One region of the Pseudarthrobacter sp. NCCP-2145 genome, then DNA from elsewhere that is predicted to be linked to it. Evidence: predicted binding sites of a transcription regulator. Region 1 holds the regulator's gene; each other region holds the start of a gene.
The links. The regulator LexA, encoded in region 1, represses DNA repair genes until DNA is damaged. The targets are predictions, from matches to a motif close to TCGAACANNTGTTCGA.

Region 1 (10,566 bases):
TTAATGGAGTTCTTGTCCAGCTATGCAGACTTCAGCGCCTCGGAAGCCTGCGTATCTGGACAAAAACCCGGCCTACTGGGCTGGGGATTTGCCCCGGCGGCGCTGCTGGAGGATAAGGCCTGCGAAGCAGAGTACGACGCCGGCAGCACCCACCGAGACGAAGCCTCCGGACGGCCCCGTCACGTCGATGAAGACACCCGCAAGCGGTGCACCCAAAGCCACGCCGCCGGTCAGTGCCGAGCCGTACCAGCCCATGGCCTCCCCGCGGCGTTCCTCGGCCACCAGGTCCGCAACTTTTTCCGACGCGGAGGACAATACGGGTGCGCAAAGAAGTCCCGGCAGGATCGCGGTGAACGCCAGCGACCACGTATCGTGCGCGAAACCCATTGGGATTGTCAGCGCAGCCATTCCGAGCAGCAGGAGGATCGGCGAGACCGGGCGGTGCATGGCCCCGTATACCAGGCCCCCCACCACGGACGCGGCGCACCAGAAGAGGAAGACGATGCCGATTTCTGCCTGGCGTCCCCCGGTTTCCAGGGCGGCGACGATGCCAACGTCGGTTCCGCTCAGCACCATGCCCGCTCCCGCCGCCACGGCGAAGACGGCCGCCACGGTGGCGGTGAACCAGGCGAAGTTGTGGGCCACCTTGCTGCGCAGGCCCGGTCCGCGGTGCGTTGCGCCCGCAGGCACCAGTTCTGCCGCCGCCTCCTGGAGGTGGGCAGGGGCGGCGGACACCACGGCGGCCTCGGCGGCGTGGCGTTCATCGGCACTGCATTCCTCATCCTGCGCAGGGCTCCGGGTGGGCGGGTTGAACCACATGAGGAACAGCCCGGCCAGCGAGGTGGAAACTCCCACGATGGTGAGGCCAAGCACCGTAAAGCCGCTGGTGGCAACGATGGCGCCTGCAGCGGGACCGATCATGAACACCACCTCAGTGGTGATCGCATCGAGGGCGAAGGCCGTGCGGCGCTGGTCGCCGTCGGCCAGCACACCCAGGGACTGGCGCACCACGCTGAAGATGGGAAGCGTGAGCAGGCCGCCCACAAACACCAGCGGAAGGAGCCACTGGTAGGACACGTGCGGGACAACCGACCAGATGACCGCTTCCGAGATGACGGAGGGGATGAGTGCTGTCCGGAGGCCCACGGTGTCAACCCGCCTCCCGCGCCATGGTGCGCCGACCGCAATGCCGATGGTCATGACGGCCGCGGCAGCGCCAGCGGCGGCGTACCCCTGGTCCAGGCTGAGGACGATGTGCAGGGTCAGCAGCACTCCGGCAGCGGAGTGGGGAATGCGGGCAACCATGCCCACCAGCAACAGCCGGCGGATAGGCCGTACGGCAAGCAACTCCCGGTAGAGAGCGAAATTCACGGAGTGATCCTTAAGTCCTGCCGCAGTGGCCGGGGATCACCCCGCTGGCTGCCGGCTAGTGGTCTGCACGCCTCAACTTGATGTCGATCGAGTCGACGCGCTCCCCAAACAATACATTCCGGGACCATTCGGCCTGGAGTCCGCCCACCAGCTCCTGGACCCCCGCGGCATCCAGCCCGTCCTCCAGGTAAAGCACCACCTGCAGTTCCGGCCCGGCGCCGCCGCCTGCCGCCACGGTCCCGTCGGCGGCACGGGCGGCCACTCCCCTGCCCTGCACCAGTTCGAGGTTCCGGACAGCGGGAAAAACGGCGGCCGCCCTGCCCATCTCGGCAGCGAGTTCCTGGTCCTTGTAGGACGGGGTCCACTGCTGCTGCTGGGCCAGCGCCCACACGGCAGGCCGCCGCACCACGAAGGTGAAGGCAGAGCCCGGATCAAGGACCAGCAGTTCTGCACCTTCGGCGACGGCCGAGAGCGCGGCGCGTGCGGCGTACACGGCAACGGGCCTGGCTTCGGGATGCCAGGCGGCCAGTGCCGCCGTGGACGTGAAGGCGGGCATGGCGGTCCTGCCGTCGGCGGCTTTGAGCGTGACCAGCGCCATGTCGGCCTGCTTGTCGGCCTGAAGGCCGTCCTGGCCTTCCGCTTCCTCCGCGAGCTGGGCAACGATCGGGATGAACACCCGTGCGGTGGCCAGCGAGGCGACGACGGCCGCCTCGTCCCCGGTTCCGCCCAGGAGTGCGGCTATGGCGGCGAGATAGGCACCGCTGGCCGTCCCGTCGTCGTTCTCGAAGTTGTGGATCCTGGCGTCGTCGCCGGCCAGGCTCCGGCCTGCCCAGGGCCGGCCCGCGGAGTCCGTGGCGCCGCCGGCACCTGCCAGCGCCGCAGCGATGTGCCCCGGCAGCTGGCGGGCTGACGGAGTCCCTGATTCATTGCTGGCCATGCCGGTGTGCGCCTTAGCGGCGGCCGGCGACGTCGAGGGCTTCGGGCAGCGTAAAGGCGCCCGCGTAGAGGGCCTTGCCCACGATGGCACCTTCAACGCCCAGGGGCACCAGGGAGCGGAGGACCTTGAGGTCGTCGAGGCTGGAGATGCCGCCGGAAGCCACTACGGGCTTGCCCGTTTTCTCCACCATCTGGCGGAGGAGTTCCACGTTGGGCCCCTGCAGGGTTCCGTCCTTCGTCACGTCCGTGACTACATAGCGGCTGCAGCCGGCTTCCTCAAGGCGGCCCAGGACCTCCCAGAGGTCTCCGCCTTCCTTCGTCCAGCCGCGGCCGGCCAGCGTGGTTCCGCGGACGTCGAGCCCGACGGCGATTTTGTCACCAAAGCGCTCGATGGCCCGGCGGGTCCATTCGGGGTTTTCCAGCGCGGCGGTTCCCAGGTTCACGCGGGCAACGCCGAGGTCCAGTGCCGCTTCGAGCGTTTCATCGTCACGCAGCCCGCCGGACAGTTCCACCTTGATGTCCAGCCTGCCCACCACTTCGCGGAGCAGCTCCGCGTTTGAGCCGCGGCCGAAGGCTGCATCCAGGTCCACCAGGTGGACCCATTCAGCTCCCTGCTGCTGCCAGTTCAGCGCCGCTTCGAGCGGCGTCCCGTAACTGGTCTCACTGCCCGCTTCCCCCTGCACCAGCCGGACGGCCTGGCCGTTGACGACGTCGACGGCGGGCAGCAGTTCGAGAACGGGAAGGTCAGTTGCAGTGGTCATGGTGAATCCTCAGGGTGGGGGCAGGATGGCCTGCCGCGGTCAGTTGCCCGGCAGCGTCAGCAGATAGGCGGCGAGCAGCGACATGCCCGCAAGAACATAAAACGAAATCTGGGTCCAGAGCGGCTTGTGCTGCTGCCTGAAGGACAGGGCACCGCCGACGAGCACGCCGGCAAGCCCCATCAGGAGAACGGACCACATCTAAGCGGTGCCGCTTTCCGGCGCCGGCGTCCCGCCGTTGGCCTGGTTGCTGCCGGACAGGGTGTCGGCGGCCGTGCTGGCTTCGGCGTGGTGGGTGTTGTCAGCGTGGCCGCCGGCAGCGGGCCTGCGTAGCGCTTCCACCCAGTTGTGGAGCAGGCGCGCGCCCGCATCACCGGATTTCTCCGGGTGGAACTGGGTGGCGCAGAGCGGGCCGTTCTCGACGGCGGCAATGAACGGGGCGCCATGCTCGGACCACGTCACCAGGGGCGCTGCCATCCGTGGCTGGATGACATCGAAGTTCCATTCCTGGACGCCATAGGAGTGCACGAAGTAGAACCGCTCGTTTTCGACGCCGGCAAACAGCTTCGAGCCTTCGGGCACCTTGACGGTGTTCCAGCCCATGTGCGGCACGACGTCGGCCGGCAGGAGTTCCACCTTGCCGGGCCATTCACCCATGCCTTCAGCTTCGGTGCCATGTTCAACTCCGGCCTCAAAGAGGACCTGGAGGCCGACGCAGATACCCAGGACCGGCCGCCCGCCGGCCACCCGCCTGCCGATGAGGCGGATGCCGTCCACGGCTTTGAGCTCACGCATCACGGTTTCGAACGCTCCGACTCCGGGGACCACCAGGCCATCGGCGTTCAGGACGTCCTCGGGCTTTGAGCTCAGGATGACTTCCGCACCGGCCCGTTCCAGCGCCCGCACGGCGGACCGGACGTTTCCGGAGCCATAATCCAGGACGGTGACGGTGGGCTTGCCCTCGGGCGAGGGCAGCTTCCGGGAGGCCGAGGGATCGACGATGGCACCGTCCCGCAGGACCTGGCCGCTCACAGCGCACCCTTGGTAGAGGGGATCCCCTCAACGCGGGGATCCGGTTCCACAGCAGCACGGAGCGCCCGCGCGAACGCCTTGAACTGGGCCTCGACGATGTGGTGCGGATCGCGGCCTGCGATGACGTTCATGTGCAGGCAGATGCCCGCGTGCAGGGTGATGGCCTCGAAGACGTGGCGGGTGAGGGATCCGGTGAAGTGGCCGCCGATCAGGTGGTATTCCTGGCCCGCGGGCTCGCCGCCGTGCACCAGGTAGGGGCGCCCGGAAACGTCGACGACTGCGTGGGCAAGCGCCTCGTCAAGGGGAACGGTGGCCTCTCCGAACCGGCGGATGCCGGCTTTGTTCCCCAGTGCGGTGCGCAGCACCTCTCCGAAGGTGATGGCGACGTCCTCCACGGTGTGGTGGACGTCGATGTGGATGTCGCCCGTGGCTTTGACGGTCATGTCGATCAGCGAGTGCTTGCACAACGCCGTGAGCATGTGGTCGTAGAACGGTACCGACGTGTCGATGTCCGAGGTGCCGGTGCCGTCCAGGTTGATTTCCACGAGCACGGACGACTCACTGGTGGCACGTTCCATGCGCGCAGTGCGGGCCGCAGCCACGTTCGATCCGGTGGTACTCATGCGTTGGGTCCTTTTGGGCAGAAGGGGCGGTTCAGGGCGTCCAGCGCCGCTGCTTCCAGTCTAGGCGGGAAGCGTGGCCTGGCTTGCAAGGATGCTTTCCAGGGAGGTGAGGAAGGCTGTGGTTTCGGTCTCAGTTCCGGCCGTGACGCGGAGATGGCCCGGGATCCCGACGTCCCGGATCAGCACCCCGGCCTCCAGCAGTTCCTGCCAGACCCGGTGCGGGTTCTCAAGTCCGCCGAAAAAGACGTAGTTGGAGTCGGACGCCGCCGGCTTGAGGCCCATGCGCGTCAGCTCCGACACGATGCGGTCCCGCTGCTTTTTGATGTCTTCCACATCCGCCATCAGCGCCTCGCGGTGCCGGAGGGCGGCCAGCGCGGTGGCCTGCGTGATGGCGGAGAGGTGGTACGGCAGCCGGACCAGGCGCAGCGCATCGGCGACTTCGGGTGCTGCAGCCATGTAGCCCAGGCGTGCCCCCGCCAGCGCGAAGGCCTTGCTCATGGTCCTGGACACGATCAACCGCTCCCGGCCGGGCAGCAACGTCAGCGCGCTGGGCGTCCCGTCGTGGGCGAACTCATGGTAGGCCTCATCCACAATGACGATGGTCTGGCTTGCTTCACCGGCCTCGTAGACGGCCTCCACGACGTCCAGCCCCAGCCCCGTCCCCGTGGGGTTGTTGGGGGAACAGAGGAAGACGATGTTGGGCTGCAGTTCCTTGACCTGCCGCGCTGCGGATTCAGCGCTGAGGCCGTAGCCTTCGGCGCGCTCACCGACGATGTATTCGGTGTCCGTTCCACTGGCCAGCAGCGGGTACATGGAGTACGTGGGCGGAAAGCCGAGCGCTGTGCGTCCGGGGCCGCCGAAGGCCTGGAGGATTTGCTGGAGCACCTCGTTGGAGCCGTTCGCGGCCCAGAGGTTGGTCTCGTCCAATCCGTGGCCGAGGTATTCCGCCAGCGCTTTCCGCAGTTCCGTGAACTCGCGGTCCGGGTAGCGGTTGAGCCCGGCGGCGGCCTCGGACACCGCCGCGCTGATGGCGGCCCGCACGTCCGCCGGAACACCATGGGTGTTCTCGTTGACGTTGAGAAGGATTGGGACGTCCAGCTGCGGCGCACCGTAAGGGGTAAGCCCGCGGAGGTTGCTGCGGAGGGGAAGCCGGTTCAGGCGTTCTAGCTGGTCATTCACCTGAACAGTTTAGTGCCCGTGCCGGGTGCCGGAAAATGTGACGGCATCCTGTTCGCCCTCGGCATGTGCCGGATCAGCCGGCGGGGACGAACAGCTGCTGCCCGGGGAAGACCGCACCTGCGGACAGGTTGTTCAGCTGCACGATGTCCGCCACAACATCGCGTGCGTCGCGCTCCGGCGCAACGGTGGCCGCGATGCCCCACAGTGACTGGCCGGGCTGGACCGTCACGGTGACCGCGGACGTTGTCTCAAGGTCCGCAGCAGAGTCGGAGGCTTTCGCCGGGGAGTTGAAGAAGCCTGCCAGTGAGAGCAGCAGGGCGGCCAGGAGCACCAGGGGAATCCCGATCAGCACGATGCGGCCGCGGCGGGTCAACCGCAGGGGCGGAAGGGCTGCCGGCCGTTCCGGCTGCCGCTCTTCAGGCCGGGAGAGAAGTTGCCGCACTGAGAGCAGCTGTGGACGTGAACCCCGCGAAACAGATGTAGCTGACATGAACTGAGCCCTCCTGGACCATACTGTGCTGCCCGGATGTTCTGCTCCGCGCCCCTCTGGGGGCTTCCCGGTGCCATCTTCGAATGGCCGGGGTTCGCAGTAGAACATATATTCGAACTTTGCTTTCTCTGTTTTAGCACCTACCAACGAACATTGTCGAGACTCGCTAGAACAAATGTTTGAAAAAGCAGTGTGGCTGGCCTAGTTTTGAACGAAAGAACAACCACCCGGACAGTCGATCAGCAGGGTCTGACATTATGGGGCGGGATCCTCCAGGGCCTGGCCGTGGAGGGGCCGGCGGACACCGAAAGGCATTGGCGAATATGGCAGCAGCAGCCGCCGGGGGCAGGGCAACCGCGCAACCGAAGAGGACCGCCAAGGGCCTGACGCCACGGCAGAAAAAAATCCTCGAAACCATCCAGCGCTCCGTCAATGAGAACGGTTACCCCCCGTCCATGCGGGAGATCGGTGACACGGTGGGGCTGGCCAGCCTTTCAAGTGTCACGCACCAGCTGGCCCAGCTGGAGAAACTCGGCTACCTCCGCCGTGACCCGAAGCGTCCGCGCGCCATGGAAGTCCTCATGCCCCTGACCCTGGACGGCGGTGCGGCCAAGCCAAGCAGCCAGCCATCAGCCGGACTTCCAGCCGGCGGTGCCACCGTCACGGAGCTGCCTACGGCCCTGGACACCGCGATGGTCCCGCTCGTTGGCCGCATCGCTGCTGGTGGTCCCATCCTTGCCGACCAGCAGGTGGAGGACGTTATGCCGCTCCCCCGGCAGCTGGTGGGCCAGGGCGAACTGTTCATGCTCAAGGTGGCCGGCGATTCGATGGTGGACGCAGCCATCTGTGATGGCGACTGGGTGGTGGTCCGCCGCCAGGCGGACGCGGCCAACGGGGACATCGTCGCTGCCCTCCTTGATGACGAGGCCACTGTGAAGACGTTCCGGCAGCGTGACGGCCACACCTGGCTGCTCCCCCAGAACACCCAGTACGAGCCCATCCTCGGGGACCACGCCACCATCATGGGCAAGGTCGTGTCTGTGCTCCGCTCGCTGTAGCCGCCCGCTCCTGGCCCCAGGCAGGGCCAGCCCACAACACAGTCAGTCCGAGGCACATTCGGCCGTGCGCTGCGCTGGCCGGATCCACCTAGGGCAGATCCGGCCCTGCGCAGTGCCGGCTTCCCGGAGCCCCGGCATGTGAAGGGACGTCAGGCGTTCTCCCCGGCCAGCCTCTCCAGTGCGGCGATTGCCGTCTTCCGGTCCGTTGTGGACCAGAACGGCGGCAGCGCTCCCCGGAGGAACCCGGCGTAGCGCTCGGTGGCGAGCCTGGAGTCAAGTACTGCCACCACCCCCTTGTCCCCGGTAGAGCGGATCAAGCGGCCTGCGCCCTGGGCGAGCCGGATGGCGGCATGGGTGGCCGAGACCGACATGAAGCCGTTTCCGCCGGCCTGCGCCACGGCGCGGGAGCGCGCCGTCATGAGGGGATCGTCCGGCCGCGGAAAGGGAATCCGGTCTATCACCACAAGCCGGCATGAACCGCCCGGAACATCCACGCCCTGCCACAGGGACATGGTTCCGAAAAGGCAGGTGTCTGGCTCGTCGGCAAACTGCTTCACCAGTGCGGTCATGGTGGAGTCGCCCTGGCAGAGAACCGTCATGTCCAGCTTTGGGCGCAGGGCCTCGGCGGCTTCCTCTGCGGCTCGCCGGGAAGAAAACAGGCACAGTGCGCCGCCGCCGGAAGCGCGGATCAGGGACTCGAGCTCGTCCAGCGCCTCCGGGGATGCGCCCCTGCCGGGCTTCGGCAGGTGCCCGGCCACATAGAGGATGCCCTGTTTGGGGTAGTCGAACGGCGAGCCCACGTCCACGCCCTTCCAGCGGGGAGCACCCTCACCCACCAGGCCCAGTCCGCCGGCGGCGGGTTCAAATGCTGAACCGATGGCCAGCGTGGCGGAGGTCAGCACAACGGTGTGTCCGGCGAACAGGCCTTCCCGCAGCCTCCCGGCCACCGAGAGGGGCGCAATGTTGATCAACGCCGGCGCTGTGTCATCCGGCGGGGAGAACCCCTGTGCGGGGTCAAAGGAGCTGGCGCGGGAAAACCACACGACTTCGCGGTTCTCCCGGGCTGCGAGGAGCCGTTCGCAAAGTTCCAGGATGAGCATCAGGCGGGACCGCGCAAGCTGCCGGCCGCCGTCGGGCGTTGTATTGCTGTCACCCTTCGAATCCGAGAGGGCGGCCCGGCAGGCGTCGCGCAACTGGTCCACGCAATCCAGCTGTTCGTCATTCAGTCCGTTGGGCAGCAGTCCGTTCGGTACGCCGGCAAGGGCGAGCTCCAGGTTGGCGGCCGCGGCGTTGAGGGCGTCAACGGTGATGGCGGTGTGCTTGCGGGCACCGGCGGCCGCGGCGTGCACCATGGCCACCGAGAGCTGGCCGGACACTGCACCGGTAACCCTGTCCTGGAGTTCGTGCGCCTCGTCCACCACCACCACGTCATACTCGGGCAGGACCGCCAGCCCCTCAAAGGCGCTGACTGCAAGCATGGCGTGGTTCGTGACCACAACGTCGGCCTCGGCAGCGTCCTGGCGGGCAAGTTCGCTGAAGCACTCTGCTGCCATGGGGCACTTTTGGGCGCCCAGGCATTCCATGGACGTCACGGATACCTGGCGCCAAGCCCGGTCCGTGACACCCGGCAGGAGCTCGTCCCGGTCACCCGTGGCGGTCTTCTCCGCCCACTCCCGCAGCCGCACCACTTCCTTGCCGAGCTGGGACGAGGGGCCGCCCACGGCTGCCGCGAAGTGCGGGACGCTGGTGTCCTCGCCCAGGCTGAACAGCTGGCCTTCCGACGGTTCCTCGCTCGGGAAGCCGCCTTCCAGCTTGTGCCTGCAAACATAGTTGGACCGCCCCTTGACCAGGGCCACTTTGACAGGCCGGTCCAGGGCAGGAGTTATGGCCTTGAGCAGCCGGGGCAGGTCCCGGCCCACGATCTGGGTCTGAAGAGCAAGCGTGGCCGTGGACACGAGCGCAGGCTTGTTGCTTTCCAGGGCGTGCGCAATGAGGGGTATCAGGTAGGCCAGTGACTTTCCGGTGCCCGTGCCTGCCTGGACCAGGAGGTGGTCCCCCGTTCCCAGCGCACGGGCCACCTGCCTGGCCATCTCATGCTGGCCCGCACGGCTTTGCCCGCCCATGCCGGCAACGGCCCGGTCGAGCAGTTCGATCACGAACTGCTCGCCGGCCGCTTCCGTGGCTTCCGGCGCCACGAGGTCAGTCATTGCTGACGAAGGGTTCCAGTTCGGCCGCAAAGCCTTCACGGACCATCACCACGGCCCGCGTGCCTTGCTCCACGTGGTCCACGCTGATGATCTCGGCGTCGGACTCGTGGAGTTTGCTGACCAGGTCTCCGCGGTCGTACGGGATGAGCAGCTCCAGCTTGACGCTTGGCCTGGGAATGGCGTCGCTGATGGCCTTCAGCAGCTCCGCGATGCCCTGCCCCGTGCGGGCGGACACCACCACATGCCGCGGCTCGCGCTGCCTGAGCCGTTCCACCACAAAGGGGTCAGCGGCGTCGGCCTTGTTGAGCACGATGATTTCGGGCACCTTGCGGGCATCCACTTCGCTGAAGACCTTGCGGACGGCAGCGATCTGACCCTCAGGGTCAGGGTGCGAAACGTCCACCACGTGGAGGATCAGGTCTGCGTCGGCAACTTCCTCCAGCGTGGAGCGGAACGCCTCCACCAGTTGCGTGGGCAGGGACCGGACGAAGCCCACGGTGTCCGCGAGCGTGTACCCCAGTCCGTCCGCGGTTTCCGCCTTCCGGACAGTCGGGTCCAGGGTGGCGAACAAAGCGTTCTCCACCAGGACTCCGGCGTCGGTCAGGCGGTTGAGCAGCGAGGACTTGCCCGCGTTGGTGTAGCCGGCGATCGCCACGGACGGCACGGCATTACGACGGCGGTTGGCCCGCTTGGTCTCGCGGGCCGGCTTCATTGCGGCGATCTCCCGCCGCAGCTTGGCCATCCGGGTGCGGATGCGACGGCGGTCCAGCTCGATCTTCGTTTCACCGGGACCGCGCGAGCCCATGCCGGCGGCGGCACCGCCCACCTGGCCGCCTGCCTGGCGGGACATCGACTCGCCCCAACCACGAAGGCGTGGCAGGAGGTATTCGAGCTGCGCCAGCTCCACCTGGG
Region 2 (10,566 bases), on a different contig from region 1:
GTGAGCGCGGTGCTGACGACGGTGACGATCAGGCCGTTCTCCAGGGCCCAGTCGAGGTGCCCGGAGTCCCAGGCTGTGGCGAAGTTATGGAGTGTTCCGCCGTTCAGGGGTGGGAGCCACAGCGAGGTGGTGTCGGTGACGGGTTTGAAGGCTGTGGTCAGGGCCAGATAGAACGGGGTCACCTGTGTGATCACGGCGATGGCGATGAAGATCCAGCGTCCGAGTTGTCCGGCTTGGGAGGTGCGCCGGACGCGTGGTGAAGCGGTCCGTTTCGGTGCGATTGTGGTGGCCATCAGAGGTCCTTTCCGGTGCGGTCCATGCGCGCGACGAGGAAGATTGAGACCACGGCGATCAGCACGAAAAGCGCGACGCCCATGGCGGAGGCGTAGCCGGCGGCCTGCTGGCCGAAGTAGCTGCGTGCAATCAGGGTCGACACTGAGTGTGAGGAGTATCCGGGGCCGCCGGCCGTGAGGACCTGGATGACGTCGTAGAGCTTGAGCCCGCCGATGAGGTTGATGATCACGCTGGAAATGATGGCCGGTCGCAGCAGGGGCAGGGTGATGGACCGGAAGAGGCGCAGTCCGCGGGCGCCGTCTACTTCAGCGGCCTCGGTGATTTCCTGGCCGATGCCTTGGAGGCCGGCGAGGTAGATGACCATTGAGATGCCGACGAATTGAAGCGTGTTAATGAGCACGACGATGGTGACCGTTCCGGGGCCGGTGGAGAGCCAGGCGATCCGGTCGAATCCGACCGAGACGAGGATGTCGTTCAGGGCGCCGCGGTCGTACTGGAAGAGGAAGTAGTACATCATGGTCATCACGACGGGCGAGACGAGAACGGGCAGGTAGATCAGGGCCCGGGCGAAGGCCTTGCTGCGGCCGGCGCCGTCGAGGGCGACGGCGAGCCCGAGGCCGAGGACCTGCTGCAGCACCGTGCAGCCGATGCCGTAGATGAGCGTGTTGACCAGCGCGGTCTGGAACGTCGCGTCGGTGAAGAGCCGCGCGAAATTATCGAGTCCAACGAAGGCCTTGGTGGGGGAGTATCCGTCCCAGTTCGTGAATGCGAGTCCGATGCCCTGGACAAGCGGGTAGAGCATGAAGATGGCGACCATGGCGATCGCAGGCACATACATCAGGTTCATTGACCCGCCACGGCGCCGCCGCGGCCGGCGTTCTTTGTGGGATTCGACCCCCTTGGTGGTCCGGGGGAGGGTGGTTTGTTGGCTCATGTCTCTTGCTTTCGCGAGGTTTTGGATCGGCGGTGCCGATGGGTAATGCGGATGGGGGCCTGCCGGTTGGTTCGTGGGCAGGCCCCCTTTTTTGGGCTATTTCTGGCCGTACAGTGTGGCGAACTGGTTCTTCATCTGGGCGACGGCGCCAGCGACGTCGGATTGTCCGGAGATCACGGAGTCGGTGGTCGCGACCATCGTGTTCCACGAGCCGTTCGGAAGGTACACGCGGTCGAAGTATGGCTTGACCGGGGTCGATCCGCTGGTGACGTACTTGTCGTAGCTGGCGGTGAGCTTGCCGAAGTCGACCTTGACGTCCACAAGGCCTGCCGCGGCGCCGTTCGCTTCGGCAAGGGCAGTTGCGTTCGCCGGCTGGGCGAGGAAGTCAAGGAACGCCAAGGCGTTGTCTTTGTGGCTGCTGGTCTTGGAGACCCCGAACGAGTCGATGCCTTCGCCGCCGATCAGGTACGGGGTATCGCCGTTGGTGGGCGGCAGCGGGATGAAACCGACGTTGGCGTCCGGGTTGTAGGTCCGGGCCGAGGCGAGGATGTTGTTGTTGTAGATCTCGAAGCCGGCCGTTCCGTTGGCGAGGGCGCGGGCCATGTCATCTTCCGAAGCGGAAGAGTAGTCCTTGTTGAACCAGCCCTTGCTCTGCCAGGACTTCACCCGGTCGAGGACCTTGGTGTAAGCGGAGGTGACGAAAGTGCCCTCCTTCATCTGGGTGAGTTCGGCGTCCGTGAACGAGTCTGCGGCCAGGTAGTCGGCCATGTGGCCGGCCGGGCCTTGGGCCTTGCCGCTGGAAAAGATCGGCGTGCTTCCCTTGGCTGCAACCGCCGCTGCTGCGGCATCGAAAGCGTCCCATGTGGTGATTGTGGCCGGGTCGATGCCGGCCTTGTCAAGGACGTCCTTGTTGTATGCGATGCCGGCCGTGTCGAAGGCGCCGGGGAAGGCGTAAATCTGGCCGTCACTGTCACGCATCGCGGAGTCCAGGCCCGGGTTGACCTTTGATGCCCATGGCCGGTCGGTGAGCGGTTCCAGGAACTTGCTGTAGCGCAGCAGGGACCAGCCGTGGGTGGTGAAGATATCGGGGATGTCACCGGAGGCGAGCTTGACCTTCATCTGGTCCTCGTAGTCCGTTGACGCCGCTGTCATCTTCACGGAGATACCCTTCTCCTCCTTGAACTTGGCGATGAGGTCCGTCATCGCCTTGTACTGGGGAGTGTCGGTGCCGCCGTTGAGGAACAGCTGAACCTCATCACTGCCGGAGGAGGTGCCGCGGTCGCATCCGGTTGCGCTGACAAGGAGGGCAGCGACACCGAGAGCCGCGATTGCCGCCCGTGCCGTTTTCCGAGAAAGCTTCATTGCTTGTCCTTCGTGGTTGGGTTACTGCAGATGGGTTGGAGGAGTTAGCCGCGCGGGATCGTGTAGACCCGTGCGGTGGCACCGCTGATGCCGGGTCGCATCAGAACGGTGTTGCCCGGGCCGTCGGTAACGTCCCAGGGGGCGAGGGTGCGGGGGTAGATTTCAACGAGTTGCCCGGCGTGGACACCGTCGCCCAGGTCCAGCGAGATTTCAGAGTTCTCATCGCCGCGGTTCCAGATGTAGAGGAGGTCAGCCTCGGGACCGGAGAGCGTCAGCGCGATGGTGTCGGCGTACCACTGGGGAAGACCGGCAGGCCAGCTCGGAGTGGACGCGGCGATGTTGTCGCGGATCACTTTGAATTGCCTGTAGGCATCGTGCACGAGCTCAAGCTGATCCGGGTTCATCCGGTTGAGATAGCCGGAAGCGTAGAGCCGGCCGCTGAGGCCGGTGACCATGGTGAAGGCGATCTCCTCCTGGGTCATCCACGACTGTGGATAGGCCCAGTTGCCCGCCTGCTCAGGGAGCATTTGCACCGGTGCGCCTGCGGCGATCGCCGGGTAAAGGCGGAAGTCCTCCTGGTCGGAGGTGGACTGGAAGTCGAACAGTTCCAGCATGGCGAAGTCGGCCCGCATGGCACCGGAACTGCAGTTCTCGAAGACCACGTTGGGGTAGCGGCGGCGGAGCCCGGCGAACCAGTCGAGATGGGCGCGGTTGTGCCCGAGCAGGCCCGCGCCGACTGAGAAGGCTTCGAAGTCCGTGCCCGGCCCGGGGGTCACGTTGTAGTCCAGCTTGAAGAAGTCGATGCCGAACGTCGTGATGAGCCGGTCGAATGTCGTGTCCAGGTGCGCGCGGGCAGCGGGGTGGCGCAGGTCAAGGAAGTAGCGTTTATGCTCTGTGACGCGGTGCCCATGGCGCTGCAGAAAAGCACCGTCCGGGAGTTGCTGGGCGACCGGGCTGTCGACGCCGATGACTTCAGGCTCCAGCCAGATCCCGACTCCCATACCGGCATCCCGGATCGCCGAAACCACCCGTGCCAGTCCGCCGTCGGGAAAGCGCCGGGCCGAAGGAAGCCACTCGCCGACAGAGGGCCACCAATCGCCGGCCGCCGTGTCGTCGTACCAGCCGGCGTCAATGCAGAAGCACTCGGCGCCGGCGGCCGCCGCTTCCTGGATAAGAGGGAGCAGCTTCTCGGTCGTCGGGTCGCCGTTAATCGTGTTCATGTAGTCGTTGAAGACCAGTAGTGAACTAGTGTCGGCATTCTGGTGGCGGCGCAACCACCGACGATGGCGGGTGAGCTCTGCGATGACGCCCACGAACCCGTCCCCGCTGACGGCAAACGACACCGGCACCGACGTGAACGCTTCGCCTGGTGCAAGTTTGTGCGACCAGTGGTGATCGAGATCCTCCGGGCCGAGCAGGACGAGGGCCACGGAGTCCTCATCCTCGCGGACGTTATCAACCTCCCAGCGCCACCCCCCATTGTGTTCGATCTGCCACGCAAAGGACCGTCCTGTGGCCTTGTTCTCAAGGGCGCCGGTCGGCAGGGCACGTGCCGTGGACCAGGTAGAGGTGCTGACCTTCTCAACGCCACCACGACCGGGCTGGTTCATGTTGGCCGAGTTGAAATCGGCAAGGTTTTTCTGGCTCCACAACGCCTGGGTCGTCCAGCGGAATTCCGCCAACTGCTCGCCAGTACCGGAGTGCAGCAGCAGGTCCTTCGTCGATTCGCCAGGATAGACGAACGCCCCGGCCGAAAAGGAACTGACCGCCTCAAGGATCACTGGAGTGGCCGATGTGTTCACGACAGTCGTCTTCACGCGGGCGGCTGCCAGCGCGGGCGACGCGGTGAACGTCGTCGTCACCTCCAACCCCGTATGCGGGTCCCGCTGCACGACCTCCAGTTCGGCGGCTCCGTCGTGGACGCTCTCGGCGTGGCTTGCGTAGCGAAGGCGGGAACCCACCCCGGTGTTGGTGAAGCGCGTCGTTGTCCGGGCACGGCCGTCGCCCGTTGCGATGAGTTCGACAATCGGCTGCATGGTACGCGCCACCGCGGAATCCGTGTCACTGACGCCGCTCAGGATCACCGGCAGATCGGTGTCGGCGGTGAAGGTCAGGCGCATTTGGCCCGTGGTCCACTCGAAGCGGAACGGGAGCGGGGCAACGGATTCTTCCGCTTCCTGCTCTGCCACAACCGTGGTGGTTGGCGAGGTCTGCGTGTTGTCCAAACGATGCTCCTTTGCGTCGATCCGCCTAATGCAAGCGTTGATCAAATCCGATTGAAGAACAGCATATGTCCTGACATGAAGTCATGCAAGCGTTGATCATTTTTTAATTGCAAGAAGTTTTCGGGCCGGTTTCGTCCCGCAGGGTGTTCAGACAGCGGGTGTGGGAGGTGCCGTGCTTTCCCTGATGACAAGTCCGTAAGACGGCATGCCGGCCGTGCGGTGCGGCTCTTCGAGTTCCATCAGCAGTTCCAGTGCCGCCACGCCGGCCCAATCAAAATCAAGCCGGTAGGTGGTCAGGGCCGGAACCCAAGCCGCCGCCAGAGGCTCGTCGTCGATCCCTGCGACGCTGATGTCTTCCGGGACCCGCTTGCCCGCTTCGTGGATGCTGCGCATCACGGCGAACGCGAGCTCGTCGTTGGCGCAAAAGATCGCTGTTACGTCGGGGTCGCGCGCCAAGGCCGCGCCTGCCTCGCGGGCGGCAGTGATTGACCAGTCGGTTCTATGGACTTCAGGGACGGAGGCGCCCGCATCAATCAGCGCCTGGCGCCAGGCCGCTTCGCGGATATGTGGTTCCCCGCCGCGGCTTGGGGCGGCGACGTGATGAACTGTCCGGTGGCCAAGCGCGAGCAAGTGATTCGTGACCTCGTACGCCGCCCTCCTGTCATCGACGCGCACATGGGGTACGTCGATGTCGGTTTGGTCGCCATGTATCACCGTGGAGATGGGCAAGGTACCCAGGCTGTCCTTCAGGCGCGCGTCGTAAGTGGTGTAGTCAAGGACGACGACCCCGACGATAGGCTGACCAAGCAGCAGATCCAGAGCCGAGGTGGCGTTTTGCAGGTCTGCAGGGTCGAGGGCGACAATGGCAACGAGGTAGCCGGCCTGGCGTGCCCGGCTTTCGATGTTGGCCAGCATTCGCGTGTAGCCATGCAATGCGGTGTCACGCGTGATGACGCCGACAATCGGCTGCCGCCCCTGCACGAGTGCGCGGGCCGCACCGTTCGGCCGGTAGCCGAGCTTTTTCATCGCGGCCCGGACACGATCCTTCGTCACATCGCGCACCGGAATGTTGCCGGTCAGGACGCGGGAGACGGTAGGCTGCGAAACGCCGGCAACGCGTGCGACATCGGCAATCGTCGGCGGCCTCTTGCGCTCACCAGACATCCCCGTTCCAAAGTCACGCTGGAAAAGTGGCCGTGCTGATTCGTCGGGCGATGGGGCGTCGGCCTGTTGTTCAGGCGCCACCTCAACCAGGCCATGAATACGTTGATCATCCACAACACCAATCATCGCTCATGCAACTGAAATGCGGGTAATTCACGAAGACATTCCGAGAGTCGAGCACTGTTTCATCCGCCGTGTGGATAGCTTGAGCCAGATGCGGCACGCAAAAGGCAGGACGCGGTGGCACGCAACTAGACTCACCAAGCCGCTCCGGAAAACGGCACCGATCAACTACACCTACGTCTCCAATGACCACCGCCTGACTACCTTAGAGGCAAAACAGTCCGCAGTGGCCCTGTACTAAACCTCTTGCGGCAGCTGTTGTAGAACGCCGTCTTGCCCTCCAGAAGGGAACCTCGAAGGGTTGCCTGGAGGATCTTGTTGCGCTGCTCCAAGGCGACTTTCGCCTTCCACGAGTGCGGCCACAGCCTCCTCCCTGATTTCCCGCGGCCTGGGCGGCGTCCTAATTAGCATCTGATCCAGAAGAAAGTCGAAGCCCTTGAGCGTCCCCGAGGCCTCCAACAACAGCTTTGTGGATACAGAATGTAAACCTCCAGCCACGCGGAGTACCTGCCGAGCAGCTCCATGACCCGGGCGCTGATGTCGCCATAGAGCTCGTAGTTGCTGGATTTGGCCACCAGTCCCCATTCCTTCGCGCGGGGTGCGAGTTTGAACCACGGCTCGCCGGTGGCAATGCCCAGGGCCTTCGCCTCGGGGGAGCGGGTGACGGCGCAGCCGTCGTTGTTCGAAAGGACCACCAGCGGCCTGCCCTCCAGCGAGGGATCGAAGGCACGCTCCGCCGAGGCGTAGAAACAGTTCACGTCTACGTGGGCGATCTGCGGCATCTGCCGCATGGGGACGGTTTTGCTCATCGGCAGGCACCCGGACGCCGCCGGCTAGACATGGTGCAGGCACCTCGTGGCCACGCCCCAGATGGTCAGCTCCGAGAGGGCAGGCACTCTGATGTCCGGATACTTTGGATTCTCCGCCTGCAGCACCACGCCTGTGGCTGTAAGGCGCAGGCGCTTCACCGTCAGCTCCCCGTCCAGCACGGCAATCACCACCGAGCCGTCCCGGGGTTCCAGTGCCCTGTTGACGATCAGCTCATCACCGTCGCTGATGCCCGCGCGCTCCATGGAGTCTCCTGTCACGCGGACCACGAACGTGCTGGTGATGTCCTTGATCAGGTGGGCGTTCAGGTCGATCCGGCCATCGAAGTAGTCCTGCGCCGGCGAAGGAAACCCTGCGGCGACGGGAACCGGGGCAATCAGCACTGACAACAACGAGGCGCCCGCATGTATCACGCGGGGACCGATAATAACGCCCACAACACACCTTTATTCGAATATATGTTCGATTACTTCAGTGTAGACCCTGGCCCTGACAATGCCACCCCCGGAGTATCTGGCGTCCCTGCCTCCGGGTGCTTCACTGTGAGGCAGCCACCTTAAAAAGCAGAGTGGTGCTGCCCGGCTGGGCAGCGCCACTCTGCGTCTGGTTGTGGTTAGGTCAGCCGGCGACGGCGGGCCGTGACTCCCGGACCACCGACGGCGTGAACTTCGCCCCGGTATCCGGGAAGGAGGGCACCTGGATGCGGGCGTGGGTGTGGACTTCCTGAACCGTCCGCCGGGTGTGCTCCGCGATCTCTTCCATGGTGGCCACCCACATGCCGTCCATTCCCTTGACCCGTTCAATCAGCTGTTCCAGGGCTACAGCCTTGGAAGGCCGGCCGGAGATGAAGGGATGGTTGGTCAGGACGAAGCAGCTGCCCTGCGCATGGTGCGCCTCCGCCTCCAGCGTCCACATTTCCAGGACCTTCGCCGGGCTCTCGATGACGCCGCTGCCGGTGACGCCCGGGTAGAACGCGTACTGCTCCCAGTCGTCCAGCGCCCAGTCCACCGGAATCTCCACAATGTCCCGGGAGTCGCCCGGGGCGACGCTGAAGCGGTAGGGGGCATCGCCGTCGAGCAGGCTTGAATCGTAGAGGAAGCCGCGGTCCGCCAGGAGCGCCGGGGAGTGCCAGTTCAGTTCCCACCACGGCGCCCGGTAGCCCACCGGTTCCACCCCGGCTGCCTTGGCCAGCGCCTCCAGGCCGCGGTCGATGTAACGTGCCTCCGTCTCGGCGTCGATACCCTGCATGGGCTCGTGCAGGTAGCCGTGGTGGGCCACCTCATGCCCCGCGTCCACGATGCGCCGGACCGTGTCCGGATAGCACTCGGCGGTGAAGCCGGGGACGAAGAACGTGGCACGGATGTCCTGCCGCTGGAGGATCTGCAGCAGCCGGGGGACTGCCACCTTGGGCCCGTAGGACTGGTGGGTCATCAGGGACATCCGGCTGGTGCTCTTGGGATCGTGGGCGATGGTGCAGGATTCGGCGTCGACGTCGAAGGTGAAGGAGGCTGCCGCCTGCTTGCCCTCGGGCCAGGTGATCGGGTGGGCGGAATCGGGGAATGCGTCAATGGTCATGTCAGGTGTTCCTAGGTTAGAGGCCGGCCGGGGCGCTGGGCCGGGCAGGGATTCCGGCCAGGGCCGGGGAGGGCTGGGCGTCGGCGCCGGCAGCCGGAGCGGATTCGAGGAACTTGCGGTGGACCCTCGGGCCCAGGATGGCGTAGCTCGTGGCGCTCGCCAGCCCGCCGGCCAGCCAGGACAGGTCCCAGCCGCCCAGGGCCACGGCGATGGGGCCCTGCATGGCGGGAACGAGGCCGTACATAAACAGCCAGGTGGCGAAGATGCCGACCAGGAGGGAGGTGACTCCCGCCCAGTTGACGCCGGGCAGCCGCTTGGTCCCGACGCCGTCGAACAGCCGTGCGGGGTTGCCGGGCCAGCGCTTCTCGATCCAGAAGTAGTGCACCAGCATCACGCCGCCCCAGGCGGCCACCCAGGCCACCAGTCCGATGAGCCAGGCGTCCAGCACCGCTGCGAAGTCCTCCTGGAAGATGAAGAAGACGACGGCGATGAGCGAGAAGACGCCGACGAACAGGTTCAGCTTGCGGCGGCTGATGGTGATGTCCAGTGACTGGGTGGCCACCGAAAAGGTGTAGATGTTCAGGATGTTGGTGGCGATGGGGCCGTGCAGCACCATCAGCAGGACGGGCAGGGCGAGGACGCCGAAGTTCTGGACGATGAGCTTCCCGGGATCGATTTCACCGCTGTTGGTGGCCAGGCTCGCACCCAGCACGCCGAGCCAGACGACCGGGATGAACTGGCCCAGGACGGACGCCAGGTAGACCTTCTTCTTGGGGACCTCGGTGCTGACGAAGCGGGAGTAATCGGCGGCGTACGTGAACCAGGTGATGCCCCAGCCGATGCCGATGGCCGTCATGACGGCGCTCATGGCCGCGATCCGCTCGGAGCCTTCCAGGATGTTGCCCGCGGGGCCGGCGTAGGCCCAGTCGATCTTCATGCCGAACCAGGCAACAGCGGACATAACGGCCAGAATGATGATGGTGGGCGGGACGGTCCACTTTTCAAAGGCGGCGATCGCCTTGTAGCCAAACCAGGCGATGGCCACCTGGGTGGCCATGATGGCCGTTGCGACGCCGATCTTCCAGGCGTAGTTCTGCGCCGTGGGATCCACCCAGCCGAGCGTTCCGAACAGCGCCATCACCAGGTCCAGGATGATCCAGGTGTTGACGGCGCACCAGCCGATCACCAGGAGGGCCTGGATGCTTGCGGGGAGGTAGTTTCCGCGCCGGCCGAAGGCTGCCCGGGCCAGAACCATGCCGGTGGCGCCGGTCTTCTGGCCCAGCAGGACGAAGCAGCCAAAGAGCAGCATGCCGATCAGGTTGCCGAGGACCAGGACGATGACGGTATCCGCGAAACCCAGCCCCAGGTGGATTCCGAGGGCGCCCAATACCCAGTTGATGGGGGCCAGGTTGGCGCCGGCCCAGATCCAGAACTGGCCTGAAACCTTGTGCGTGCGCTGGGACTCGGGAATGGGCTGGAGCCAGGCTTCGCAGTCCTCGGCCGGCGCCATTGCCGGCCCAGACTGCTTCGTGGAGAGGTTGTCTTGCATGGGGAAAGCCTCCAGTAAGTGAAAGGGATAGATCCAGATTATGTGGCTCATGCCACAACCACCACATACAATGTGTCGTGAAGATTCACCTTCTACTTGACGGAGTGTCATGCCCATACGGCTGCAGGATGTTTTGAAACATTCCACCCTCACCCCGGCGGACCCCGTAATACGCGCGGCGGCGGCGATTGCGGCCCAAACGCAGCTGCGCTGGATCCACTCCAGTGAAGTTTTGGACATCGCACCGTTACTTGGCGGCGGAGAACTGCTGCTCACCGGCGGCCAGGCCCTGGCCGCGGCAACGGACAAGCGGCGCATCGGCTACATCTGGGAGCTGGCGGAGCGTGGAGTAGCTGCATTGGCCATCGAGACGGGCGTGGCCCTGCCGTCCATTCCGTCCTCCATGGTGGGAGCAGCCGAAGCCGCAGGGCTTCCCCTGATCGAGCTGCGCAAGGTGGTGCCCTTCGTAGGCGTGATGGAGGCCATCAACTCGTTGCTGGTGAGCGAATCTG
Region 3 (10,566 bases), on a different contig from region 1:
GCCAGCGGGCAAGTGGGCTGAACAAGGCGGTGAAAAACCCGCGCGCGTGCCTATTCAGCATCCGTCTCCCCGGGCCAGGCGTCGGCCACCTGCTGGCGGACCTCGTCAAGGGTCTGCGTGATGGCCTTGGTCTGGGCGATGATGGGGAAGAAGTTCCCGTCGCCGCCCCACCGGGGAACGATGTGCTGGTGCAGGTGCGCGGCAATACCGGCACCGCCGACAACCCCCTGGTTCATGCCCAGATTGAAGCCGCCCGGATTGGCCACCTTCCGCAGCACCCGCATGGCTGTCTGCGTGAGGTCCGCAAACTCCGCCGTCTCATCGAGTGTCAGGTCGGTGTAGTCGGGGATGTGCCGGTAGGGGCAAACCAGGAGATGCCCGGGGTTGTAGGGAAACAGGTTGAGCACCACGTAGCAGGTCTTTCCACGGTGGACGATGAGGGCTTCCTCATCAGTACGTCCGGGACCGATGCAGAACGGGCAGTCGTTCTCGTTCTTGAACTGGTGCTGCCCGCCCTTGATGTACGCCATGCGGTGCGGAGTCCACAGGCGCTGGAAGGCGTCCGGGACACCGGCGAGGTCAAAGTCGTCGGTAACGCCGGCATCTCCTGGATACCCTGCGCCTGTGTTCTCCTGCACGGTGCTGTTCCGTTCCGCTAGCTGGTCCGGTTACGGACGGCTTCCGTGATCCGCTTGACGGCCTCGGCCACAGGCACGCCGTTGTCCTGGCTTCCATCGCGGAAGCGGAACGAGACGGCGCCTGCTTCGGCATCGTCGCCGCCGGCAATCAGCACGAACGGAATCTTGTCCTTGCTGGCCGTGCGGATCTTCTTGGGGAAGCGGTCCGAGGAGGTGTCCACTTCCGCGCGGATGCCTGCCGCCTTCAGCTGGTCCACGACGTCGAACATGTACTCGTTGAAGGTCTCCGCCACCGGAATGCCCACCACCTGGACCGGTGCCAGCCATGCGGGGAAGGCGCCGGCGTAGTGCTCGGTGAGCACGCCAATGAAGCGCTCGATCGATCCGAACAGGGCACGGTGGATCATCACGGGCCGCTGGCGGCTGCCGTCAGCGGCCTGGAATTCGAGTTCGAACCGTTCGGGCAGGTTGAAGTCCAGCTGGATGGTGGACATCTGCCAGGTGCGGCCAAGGGCGTCCTTCGCCTGCACGGAGATCTTGGGGCCGTAGAAGGCGGCCCCGCCCGGATCCGCGACCAGTTCCAGGCCGGATTCCTCAGCAACCTCGGCGAGGGTACGTGTAGCTTCTTCCCAGGCCGCGTCCTCGCCGACGAACTTCTCCGGGTCCTTGGTGGAGAGCTCCAGGTAGAAGTCGTTCAGGCCGTAGTCCTTGAGCAGGTCGAGGACGAACGTCAGCGTCTTGGTCAGTTCGTCCTTCATCTGCTCGCGGGTGCAGTAGATGTGGGCGTCGTCCTGTGTCATGCCACGCACGCGGGTCAGGCCGTGCACCACGCCGGACTTTTCGTAGCGGTAGACAGCGCCGAATTCGAAGAGCCGCAGCGGCAGCTCACGGTAGGACCGTCCGCGGGAACGGAAGATCAGGTTGTGCATGGGGCAGTTCATCGGCTTCAGGTAGTAGTCCTGGGCAGGCTTCCGGACTGTACCGTCTGCGTTGAGTTCCTCATCCACGCGCATGGCCGGGAACATGCCGTCCTTGTACCAGTCCAGGTGCCCTGAGACCTCGTACAGATGCCCCTTGGTGATGTGAGGGGTGTAGACGAACTCGTAGCCGGCCTCGACGTGGCGCTGGCGGGAGTAATCCTCCATCTCCTTGCGGATGATGCCGCCCTTGGGGTGGAAGACGGGGAGGCCTGAGCCGAGTTCATCCGGGAAGGAGAAGAGGTCCAGTTCCGAGCCGAGCTTGCGGTGGTCGCGGCGTTCGGCCTCCGCGATGCGTTCCTGGTAGGCCTTGAGGGCGTCCTTGGTGGGCCAGGCCGTGCCATAGATGCGCTGCAGCTGCTGGTTTTTCTGGTTGCCCAGCCAGTACGCGGAGGACGAGCGGGTGAGGGCAAAGGCGTTGGAGATGAGCTTGGTGTTGGGCAGGTGCGGGCCGCGGCAGAGATCGCACCAGACGGTGGTCCCTTCCTTGCGCTCAACGTTGTCGTAGATGGTGATATCGCCCGCGCCGACCTCGACGTTCACGCCTTCGCCGGCCTCTGCGGCCTCGTTTTTCTTGCCCAGCAGTTCAAGCTTGTAGGGCTCGTTCTTCATGGCTTCGCGGGCTTCGTCCTCGTTGACCACGCGGCGGACGAACTTCTGGTTCTGGTTGATGATTTTTTGCATCATCTTCTCGAGGGTCTTGAGGTCCTCGGGAGTGAACGGTTCGGCGACATCGAAGTCGAAGTAGAACCCGTCAGTGATGTACGGGCCGATGCCCAGCTTGGCGTCGGGACGCAGCTGCTGGACAGCCTGGGCCATGACGTGGGCAGTGGAGTGGCGGAGGACGTTGAGGCCGTCAGGCGAGTCAATGGTGACGCCTTCGACGTCGGCGCCTTCCGGGAGCTCCTGGTCAAGGTCCTTCAGTTCTCCGTTGACGCGGGCTACAACAACATCACGGCGCTCAAAGAAGAGTTCCGCACCGGTTGTCCCGGTAGTCACCTTGGTCTCTTCGCCATCGACGAGAAGGGTGATCTGCTGGGCATCTGACACGGGTGTCTCCTATTCAAAGTTGAGGCTTCATAGCTTGTGGCATACGGGGACCACAGCCAGCCATCGTCAATGCTATCGGTTCCGTTGGGGCCCGACCAACGCGGCGCACGGAAGGGTCAGCCGCTGAATCCCGTGATGGCGAGGCTCCTGGTAACTCCATCCAGCGGGTGCCGGACCTCTGGTTCCTGGGGACGGGAATCCGGGAACGGCAGTGTCTCTGTCCTGCCAAGGTCCCAGGCCATGCTGGCGCTCAGGCTGATTCCCCGCGGTCCGGTCCGCCTGGTGGTCCCTCGGATCAGCAGCAGCCTGGTGCCGAACAGGAGCATTCCTGCTTTTTCCTGGGCCTCGTGGAAAAAGACCGAATCTATGCAGCCGGTGCCGTCGTCGATACTGATGAAGACCACCCGCCTCCCGCCCCGCATGGGCGGCGTCTGGGTTGCCACCCGCACCCCGGCCACCAGGACTTCCGTCCCGTTGCGCAGGCCAAGGAGTTTGTCCGCCGTGATGACGCCCAGCCTGTCCAGCATTGGCCGGTGGCTGTCCATCAGGTGGCTGCTGACATCAACTGCCATCAGGTCCAGTTCGGCACGGACGTTTTCCACCAGGGAAGGCACCGGCAGTCCCGGCTTAACATTGCGAAGCTCAACATCACCCAGGGGAAGGGACAGCTGCCCCTCAAGGACTTCCACGCCTTTCCGCCCGCTGCCGGAACCCTGGAGCTGCTGCAGGTGGTGGACAAGATCGGCGCGGTTGGCCGTGCCGCCCGCCTCACGGTGAAGCGAATCAAATGCCCCCAGCTGGGCCAATCTCTTGATGTTGGGCTTGCTGACCCGGGACCGTGCCCTCAGGTCCGCCAGCGAGTCGTAGGGCTGGCCCGCAACGATCCGCTTGAGCTCCGTTGCGGACAGCCCGTAGATGCCGTTGAGGCTCAGCCTGATACCCAGTTTTCCTGCGTCCTTGCCGGCTTCAATCCTTTCCACCCGGTATTCGCCCTTGCTGCGGTTGATGTCCAGGGGAAGGATGGGGATGCCAAGCCGCCGGGCTTCCGCCACCAGCAGCCGCTTGGGGTACATGCCAGGATCGTGCTCCCACAGCCCGGCAAGGAATGCTTCAGGATGATGGGCCTTCAGCCAGGCAGACTGGTAGGTGGGCACGGCAAAGGCGGCGCCGTGGGCTTTGCAGAATCCGAAGCTTCCGAAGGCCTTCAGCGTTCCCCAGACGTTGTCCACTACCTCCGGCTGGTACCCCTTTTTCCTGGCCGCTGTGCGGAAGAATTCCTCCACTCCCAGTTCGAGTGCCTCGTTTCCCAGGGCGCGGCGGAATTCGTCGGCCCGTGCCAGGCCGCAGCCGGTCATGACATCAAAGGTCCGCAGTATCTGTTCGTGGAAGACGGTGACGCCATGGGTTTCCGCCAGCACCGGTTTCAGGTCAGGATGAGGATAGACCTCGGGCGCGAAGCCGTGACGGTGTTCCAGGAAGGGCCGGACCATGTCCGACTTCATGGGGCCCGGGCGGAACAGGGAGATGTCGATGATGAGGTCGTTGAACTCACGGGGGGCCATCTTGCCGATCAGTTCCCGCTGGCCGGGTGATTCAATCTGGAAACAGCCCAGGGTGTGGGTGCTTCTGATGAGTTCAAATGTGGCCTTGTCATCAAGGGGAACGGCGTTCAGGTCGATATGGCCGTTCTCCGCAATGTAGTCAGGACCGCTTCCGCCCGGACCTGACGGATGCCGGCCGGCGGCCACCACCTCCTCCTTGGACGGGTGGATGCGGATGACCTCACGGACGGCAAACGCCATGGCGCTCTGCATGCGGACTCCCAGGACGTCCAGTTTGAGCATGCCCATGGGATCCATGTCGTGCTTATCGAACTGGCTCATGGGCAGGCCCAGCCCGCTGGGCTGCACCGGGGTGCGGTCCAGGAGGGTGGCGTCACCGAGGATGACGCCACACGGATGCATGGAAATATGGCGGGGCAGCCGGTCAAGCCGTTCCGTCAGGTCAACCAGCAGGTCAAGCTGTTGGTTGCCGTCCACTTCCCGTTGTTCCACCCGGCCGGCAAATTCCCGGAGTTCAGGCTTTTCCTGCAGGGCATCACGGAATTTCCGGGCTGAGAAACGCCACAGCTGCTTGGCGATCTCCCCCACCTCGTCGCCGTCCATGCCCAGCGCCATGCCGGCATCCCGCACGGCACCCCTGGCCCGGTAACCGTTCTGCATGCTCATCAGGGTGACCCGTTCGGACCCGAAACGCTTGAAAATGCGGTGGTAGACGTTGTGCCGCTCAGCGCTTTCAACGTCAATATCGATGTCCGGAAGGGTGGCCCGGTCCCGCGACAGGAACCGTTCAAAGATGAGGTCGTGCTGCAGGGGGTTCACCTGGCTGACATCAATCAGGTAATTGACCAGGCTGGAGGCGCCTGATCCCCTGGCTGCCGCACGCACCCCCATCTCCTGGATCATTCGTGACACTTCTGCAACTGTCAGGAAATAGGAGGAAAAACCGAGGTTGCGGATGATGCCCAGTTCATGGTCCAGCCGGGATCGCATCTTCTCTCCGGCAGCACCGTTGATCCCCGGAAAGCGGCGGCTGATACCGGCCTGGCACCGTCGCACCAGTTCAACGTGTGGATCCTGGCTGATCCCCAGGACTGAGGCTTCGGGCACAACCGGCTGCTTCCAGCCCATGTCCGTTTCCGGATCAATTCGGCAGCGGTCCGCGAGCGCCTCGGTCTGCGCCATCAGCTGTTTCAGGTCCGCGGCACCATATCCTGCCGCTGAAATGATCTCCTTGCCCAGCCGGAGCATTTCCGGGGAGGATTTCAGCCACCCCTGCCCGGTTGGCTGCAGCAGCGGTTCATCCGCAAGTTCGGGAAGGGATTTCAGGGTGCGGGCTGAGTCGAGCACATCGGCGGTGGGCGCGCCGTCTGCGGCGCAGTACCTGGCTGCGTTGGTCAGGACAGCCGGAACCTGATGCTCTTCGGCAAGCTTGAGCATCCGGACCGCGTGGGCGGTACTCAACGGCTTTCCCGGAGCGCTGAGCTGCGTCACGATCTCGGCCACCAGCGTGCCTGGGGGCATTGCATCCAGCCATTGCTTGAATAGTGTGCGGGGGCGAAGGTAACGGCGCCCTCCCATGGCCCGTCCGACGTCGGAATCAGGCCCCAGCAGGACAGTCAATACCGGTTTCAGGGTTTGCGGATCGAGGGTGCGGGACGCCAGCTCGGCCCGGGTGACGGCCACCGGGACAGTTCCACCGGCTTTTCCCGTGGTGCGGGCGTGGGCATCGGAAATCAGCCTGCACAGGGCGCGGTAGCCTGACCCGTTGTTGTGGCCCCGGGCCAGTACCACCACCCTGCCCGCCAGCTGCGTGCGGTGGTCGCCGTCGTCGTCGAATACCGCAAGGTCAACCCCAACGATGGGATCGATGCCCGCTGCCATGCACGCCTTGAGGTGCTTGATGGTCCCGTACAACCCGTCCCTGTCCGTACAGGCGAGCGCGGTTGCGCCGTCAGCGGCTGCTGCCTGCGCCAGTTCCTCGGGCCAGGAAACGCCGTAGTGGGCGCTGAATGCTGTGGAAACGTGAAGATGGGTGAAACTCATGCTGTCCTGGGCCGGAGTGCGTCATGGATGCGCAGGAGCCGCCACCTGCCGCTGCGGATATGCCGGGTGAGGTCGAGGGTCAGCGGCTCAGCGGCTTGGGCACCCCGCACCGGGGCGGAAGGCAACACCTGGACCCGCCAGATCTCATGGTCCACCACTCCGGGGCCACTGCCCAGCGGTGCGCGGGTTTCTTCAGCCCACCATTGCCGGCGCTCGTACCAGCGCACCGGTTCCGCGCAGACTGCATAGGACCGTCCAGCCCACAGCAGGCCGATGGGTTCGCCGCCCGCAGTGCAGTCGACGTCCACGGATTCGCTGAACATACCCATGGACCCTCCCGGAGTGGATGTAGCTGAAAGTATTCGAACACATATTCGAATATAACCAGTCTACCCCTGCCCTGAACGGGAGCATAGATGGGCTGCGGGAGGGACAAAGAGATTGGCCGGGAAGGGTGGACGGACCGATCGGCAGGGAGCAGGATTGTGCCATGAAAACCCAAGACGCACTTCTGAAGCAGGCAAGCATCACAGCCCAGGATTCCACCGTGGTGGCCACGTTCGATATAGACGGCACCATCCCGGATTCCGGCGCCTACGTGGTGGGGCTGATGGGGGCCACCCCCGACTATTCCTCGCAGCGGAGGTTGTGTATTGAGTTCATGAACGGGAAGGCCATTGCCTTCTATTCCTTTAACCGCGAACAGGGAGTCGAGGAGGACTACGACCTGTCCGGGGTAACCCATTCAGAGAACACCATCACCGGCAGCTTTCCCCTTGCCGCCCTGAACGGCCTGGGCAAGGGACACCTCATGTCAGCCTTCAGCGAGGCGGAGGGCAGGGAATACCAGCACGGCGTTCCCGTGGAGGAACACCTGTAACCAGGCCCGCAGGGCGGGAGGTCAGCTGTTCTCTTTGTGGACCTTCAGTTCCAGTTCGATGAACCCGGAGATCATGGCCCTGTACGTGGACTCGACGATGTCCGGGTCGATGTCCTTCTTTTCCGCGGCTGAGCGGACGTGTTCAATGATCCGCTCCACCCGGCCAGGGGCGCGGACTTCGGCGTCGTCACCCTTGAGTGTTCCGGCGATGCGGATCAGCCGTTCGCGGCGGGCGATGAGGGTGACAATCTGTTCATCCACCTCGTCAACAGCAACACGGACGGCAGCGAGCTGTTCCTTGTCGGCCAAAGCATCTCTATCGTTTCCTTGAATTGTCGCCATCGTCTGACAGTATCGAAGCATGCAGCCAAGAGTCGACTTCATTTCGCTGGGCGTCCGCAGTGTTGCCGCGTCCCGGGCTTTCTATGTTGACGGGCTTGGCTGGCCTGTCCACCGGGAAGTTCCCGGCGACGTGGTGTTCATCCAGGTGAACCACGGGCTGGTGCTGTCCCTGTGGGACGTGCGCCAGATGCAGGCCGACGCCGGCGTCACCGCGTCCGGAGCTGTCCCCTGCATCACGCTGAGCCACAACCTTCCCGGCACGGAGGACGTGGACCGCGTGATGGAGGAGGCCGCCGCCGCGGGAGCGGAGATCATCGCCGAGCCCATCACCCAGCCGTGGGGCGGCTACAGCGGCTACTTCGCGGACCCGGACGGTTTCCGCTGGGAGGTGGCGTACAACCCCACCTGGGCAGTGGACGACGACGGCGCGGTCACCGTTTAGCCCTCCCCCAGGGTTTGGCCCGGGCTGCTCACAGGGCCGGCTGCTAGAAGAGCGCTTCAACGGGCCGGATCAGTTCCGGCCCGTTGTTCCTGACGTTGCCGACCTCTTTCCCTACGGATTCCACCTGCCAGTCGGCGGCTACGTCCTTGACCCCTGCCCGTACCAGGTCCACGAGTCCGGCCGGATCGTCGGCCTGGGGGTCCAGCCAGGCCTGCATCGTGGCTTTGTCCATGGGAAGGGGTACCCGGTCATGGAGTGCCGTGAGTTTGCCGAACACCGTGGACTCGCTGCCCGGCGGGGGCGTGTCCGTGGTCAGGATGGACGTTGAGAGCAGCCACCCGCCCGGCTCCCCTGCCGGCCAGGAGGGATCCTTCCACCACTCATAGAGCCCCGCGAACACCAGGCCATGGCCAACGCCCGGGTGCACGTAGTACGGCTGCTTGGACTTTCCGGGCCCCTGCTTCCACTCGTAGTAGCCGTCTGCCGGGACAGCGCAACGGCGGGACTGCATGGCTTTCCGGAACGCCGGTTTCTCAAGGACGGACTCGCTGCGGGCGTTGATCATCCGCGAGCCGATGCCAGGGTCCTTGGCCCAGGACGGGACCAGTCCCCAGCGGGCGGCGTGGAGCTGGCGGACGTGCCTGTTCCCGGACTCGCCGTCCACCAGGCGTTCCAGGACGATGGGGACCGGGTCCGTCGGCGCCACATTCCACGACGGCGGGATGCTGACCTCGTCCTCAAGTTCGGCGTCGAACTCGGCAAGGAGGTCCCCCACGGCGCGTGCCATCACGTAACGTCCACACATGGCTCCAGCATGCCATCGGCGGCAGGAGCTGTCATCCGCGGGGGTGCGGCCGGCCCGGAAGCGGGGGAATACCGGACTGCACGCTACCGTTACAGGAACGAAACCGTTATCAAGCACAGAGGAGAGCTCCGTGGACTTCACTCCCGAATCCGGCACTATCACCATGTTTTCCACCACCTGGTGCGGCTACTGCAACCGGCTGAAGAAGCAGCTTGACGCCCAGGGTATCGGCTACACCGAGATCAACATCGAGGAAGTGGAAGGCACCGCCGAACTCGTGGAGCAGCTGAACGGTGGAAACCAGACCGTGCCCACCGTCCTCTTCCCGGACGGCACTGCTGCCACCAACCCGTCAGCCGCCGAGGTCAAGCAGCGCCTCGCAGCCTAGCCCTTTCACAACGGGACCGGCATTTCCACTGTTGGTCCCGTTGTGCTGCCTGGCAGTCAATGGGCCGGTTATGCCCCAAGGCTGCTGAACACAGCGGTTTTGAGGGTGGCATGGTCCGCGTACACGGACAGAAGGGCATCCTCCACCGCTGCGACGTCCACACCAGGCACAAGGTCGTCCACCGCCCCTGCCGTGGCAGGGTCCCAGTCCAGCCCCAGGGCAGCGTAGCTGTCGGTCAGCACTTTGCGGATCGGCGCCGAGTTTTCCACCACGATCACCGAACTGAACAGCCACCCGCCGGCCACCACCCGCTGGGCGGTGCCCACCAGTTTCACCCGGTGTGCGCCGTCAGCCGGGTCCGTGCCGTGCACGCTGAACTCCCCGGGGCAGTATTCCCCCGGAATCTCGCCCACGGCCGCCTGCACGCCGACACGGCGGAGGGCGTCCGCAAAAAGCTCCCCGAAGTACCCAAACCTTGTCTTGGAACCGGCGATGGCGTCCGGATCGGGTTCAATGTGGTCCACCACCAGGGTTCCCTCGTGATAGGCGGCCGCCCGTCCCCCTGCCCGGCGGACCAGGGGTTCGAAGCCGTTGGCACGGCATGCCTTCGCAGCGGCGTCGAATCCCGGCAGGCGGGTGTCACGCTGGCCGAACGCGACCGTGGGGGCGGGCCGGTACAGACGCAGCGTGGGACCGATATCCCCGCTTTTTGCCCTGGCCAGCAATTCCAGGCCGAACTCCAGGTCCCGGCCGGCGCCCAGCGTCTTTTCCTGCCGCACCACAGTCAGGGTGCGGGGCCCCGGACCGCCGTCGTTCATATTGCTAAGCTCCCTTATGGTCATTCTGCAATTCCTCGTTGTCGCCGCCGCCTTCGCAGCGATCGACGCCATCTGGCTCAAGCTGATGAACCCCTTTTACCGCAGCCACATCGGCGAACTGCTGGCGGACAAACCACACCTAGGTTACGCCGTGGCGTTCTACGTCATTTACATCGCCGGAATTGTGTTCTTTGCCCTCCGGCCGGCGCTCGACGGCGGCAGCTGGCTGGCGGCCCTGGGTTACGGCGCGGCGCTGGGCGCCTTCGCCTACGCCACCTATGACCTCACCAACGCAGCCACCCTCAAAGTGTGGCCGCTGCAGCTCATTGTCGTGGACATGCTGTGGGGCGCCGTGCTGACTGGCCTGTCAACACTCGCGGGCTGGCTGGTTTTCCACGCCCGCACCTGACGCCCGCGCCGGCAACGGCTGCAGCCTGGGCACGTCGCTGTCAGAGGCCGCGCCGGCCTGCCCAGAGGCCATGCAGCAACGGAACCACTGAACCGGCCATAAGGATGCCGCCCAGGACGGCGTCGTCAGCCCGCAAGATGGCGCCGGCGATGAGCAGGGCGGCAAATACCAGGGCGGAAGCAGAGCGCCGGGTGGAGCGGTCCAGCCGGGCG

Region 2: a site for LexA is predicted at 7,381-7,396, ahead of NFU08_RS03315 (LexA family transcriptional regulator). Genes of this name have one in related genera too.
Region 3: a site for LexA is predicted at 6,633-6,648, ahead of NFU08_RS19275 (DUF6504 family protein). Genes of this name have one in related genera too.

What each region holds. Positions count from the first base shown of each region.
Region 1 is NZ_BRCG01000021.1:30,499-41,064, forward strand. Features, by position in the region: gene NFU08_RS16635 (MFS transporter) at 73-1,371, opposite strand; gene NFU08_RS16640 (SseB family protein) at 1,427-2,308, opposite strand; gene priA (bifunctional 1-(5-phosphoribosyl)-5-((5-phosphoribosylamino)methylideneamino)imidazole-4-carboxamide isomerase/phosphoribosylanthranilate isomerase PriA) at 2,322-3,068, opposite strand; gene NFU08_RS16650 (hypothetical protein) at 3,108-3,248, opposite strand; gene hisH (imidazole glycerol phosphate synthase subunit HisH) at 3,267-4,097, opposite strand; gene hisB (imidazoleglycerol-phosphate dehydratase HisB) at 4,094-4,720, opposite strand; gene NFU08_RS16665 (histidinol-phosphate transaminase) at 4,781-5,899, opposite strand; gene NFU08_RS16670 (LysM peptidoglycan-binding domain-containing protein) at 5,973-6,389, opposite strand; gene lexA (transcriptional repressor LexA) at 6,713-7,447, shown strand; gene NFU08_RS16680 (ATP-dependent DNA helicase) at 7,597-9,654, opposite strand; gene hflX (GTPase HflX) at 9,647-10,566, opposite strand, start outside.
Region 2 is NZ_BRCG01000003.1:64,470-75,035, forward strand. Features, by position in the region: gene NFU08_RS03285 (carbohydrate ABC transporter permease) at 1-293, opposite strand, end outside; gene NFU08_RS03290 (carbohydrate ABC transporter permease) at 293-1,228, opposite strand; gene NFU08_RS03295 (ABC transporter substrate-binding protein) at 1,325-2,590, opposite strand; gene NFU08_RS03300 (glycoside hydrolase family 36 protein) at 2,635-4,815, opposite strand; gene NFU08_RS03305 (LacI family DNA-binding transcriptional regulator) at 4,963-6,093, opposite strand; partial or broken gene NFU08_RS03310 (DNA polymerase V subunit UmuC) at 6,585-6,893, opposite strand; gene NFU08_RS03315 (LexA family transcriptional regulator) at 6,936-7,367, opposite strand; gene NFU08_RS03320 (polysaccharide deacetylase) at 7,549-8,505, opposite strand; gene NFU08_RS03325 (cytosine permease) at 8,522-10,054, opposite strand; gene NFU08_RS03330 (PucR family transcriptional regulator) at 10,164-10,566, shown strand, end outside.
Region 3 is NZ_BRCG01000029.1:11,199-21,764, reverse strand. Features, by position in the region: gene pgsA (phosphatidylinositol phosphate synthase) at 1-61, opposite strand, end outside; gene NFU08_RS19290 (HIT domain-containing protein) at 51-638, opposite strand; gene thrS (threonine--tRNA ligase) at 656-2,665, opposite strand; gene NFU08_RS19280 (DNA polymerase III subunit alpha) at 2,782-6,270, opposite strand; gene NFU08_RS19275 (DUF6504 family protein) at 6,267-6,599, opposite strand; gene NFU08_RS19270 (hypothetical protein) at 6,761-7,150, shown strand; gene NFU08_RS19265 (chorismate mutase) at 7,172-7,492, opposite strand; gene NFU08_RS19260 (VOC family protein) at 7,512-7,934, shown strand; gene NFU08_RS19255 (SOS response-associated peptidase) at 7,978-8,739, opposite strand; gene NFU08_RS19250 (mycoredoxin) at 8,870-9,127, shown strand; gene NFU08_RS19245 (biotin/lipoate A/B protein ligase family protein) at 9,196-9,969, opposite strand; gene NFU08_RS19240 (DUF2177 family protein) at 9,962-10,354, shown strand; gene NFU08_RS19235 (AarF/ABC1/UbiB kinase family protein) at 10,395-10,566, opposite strand, start outside.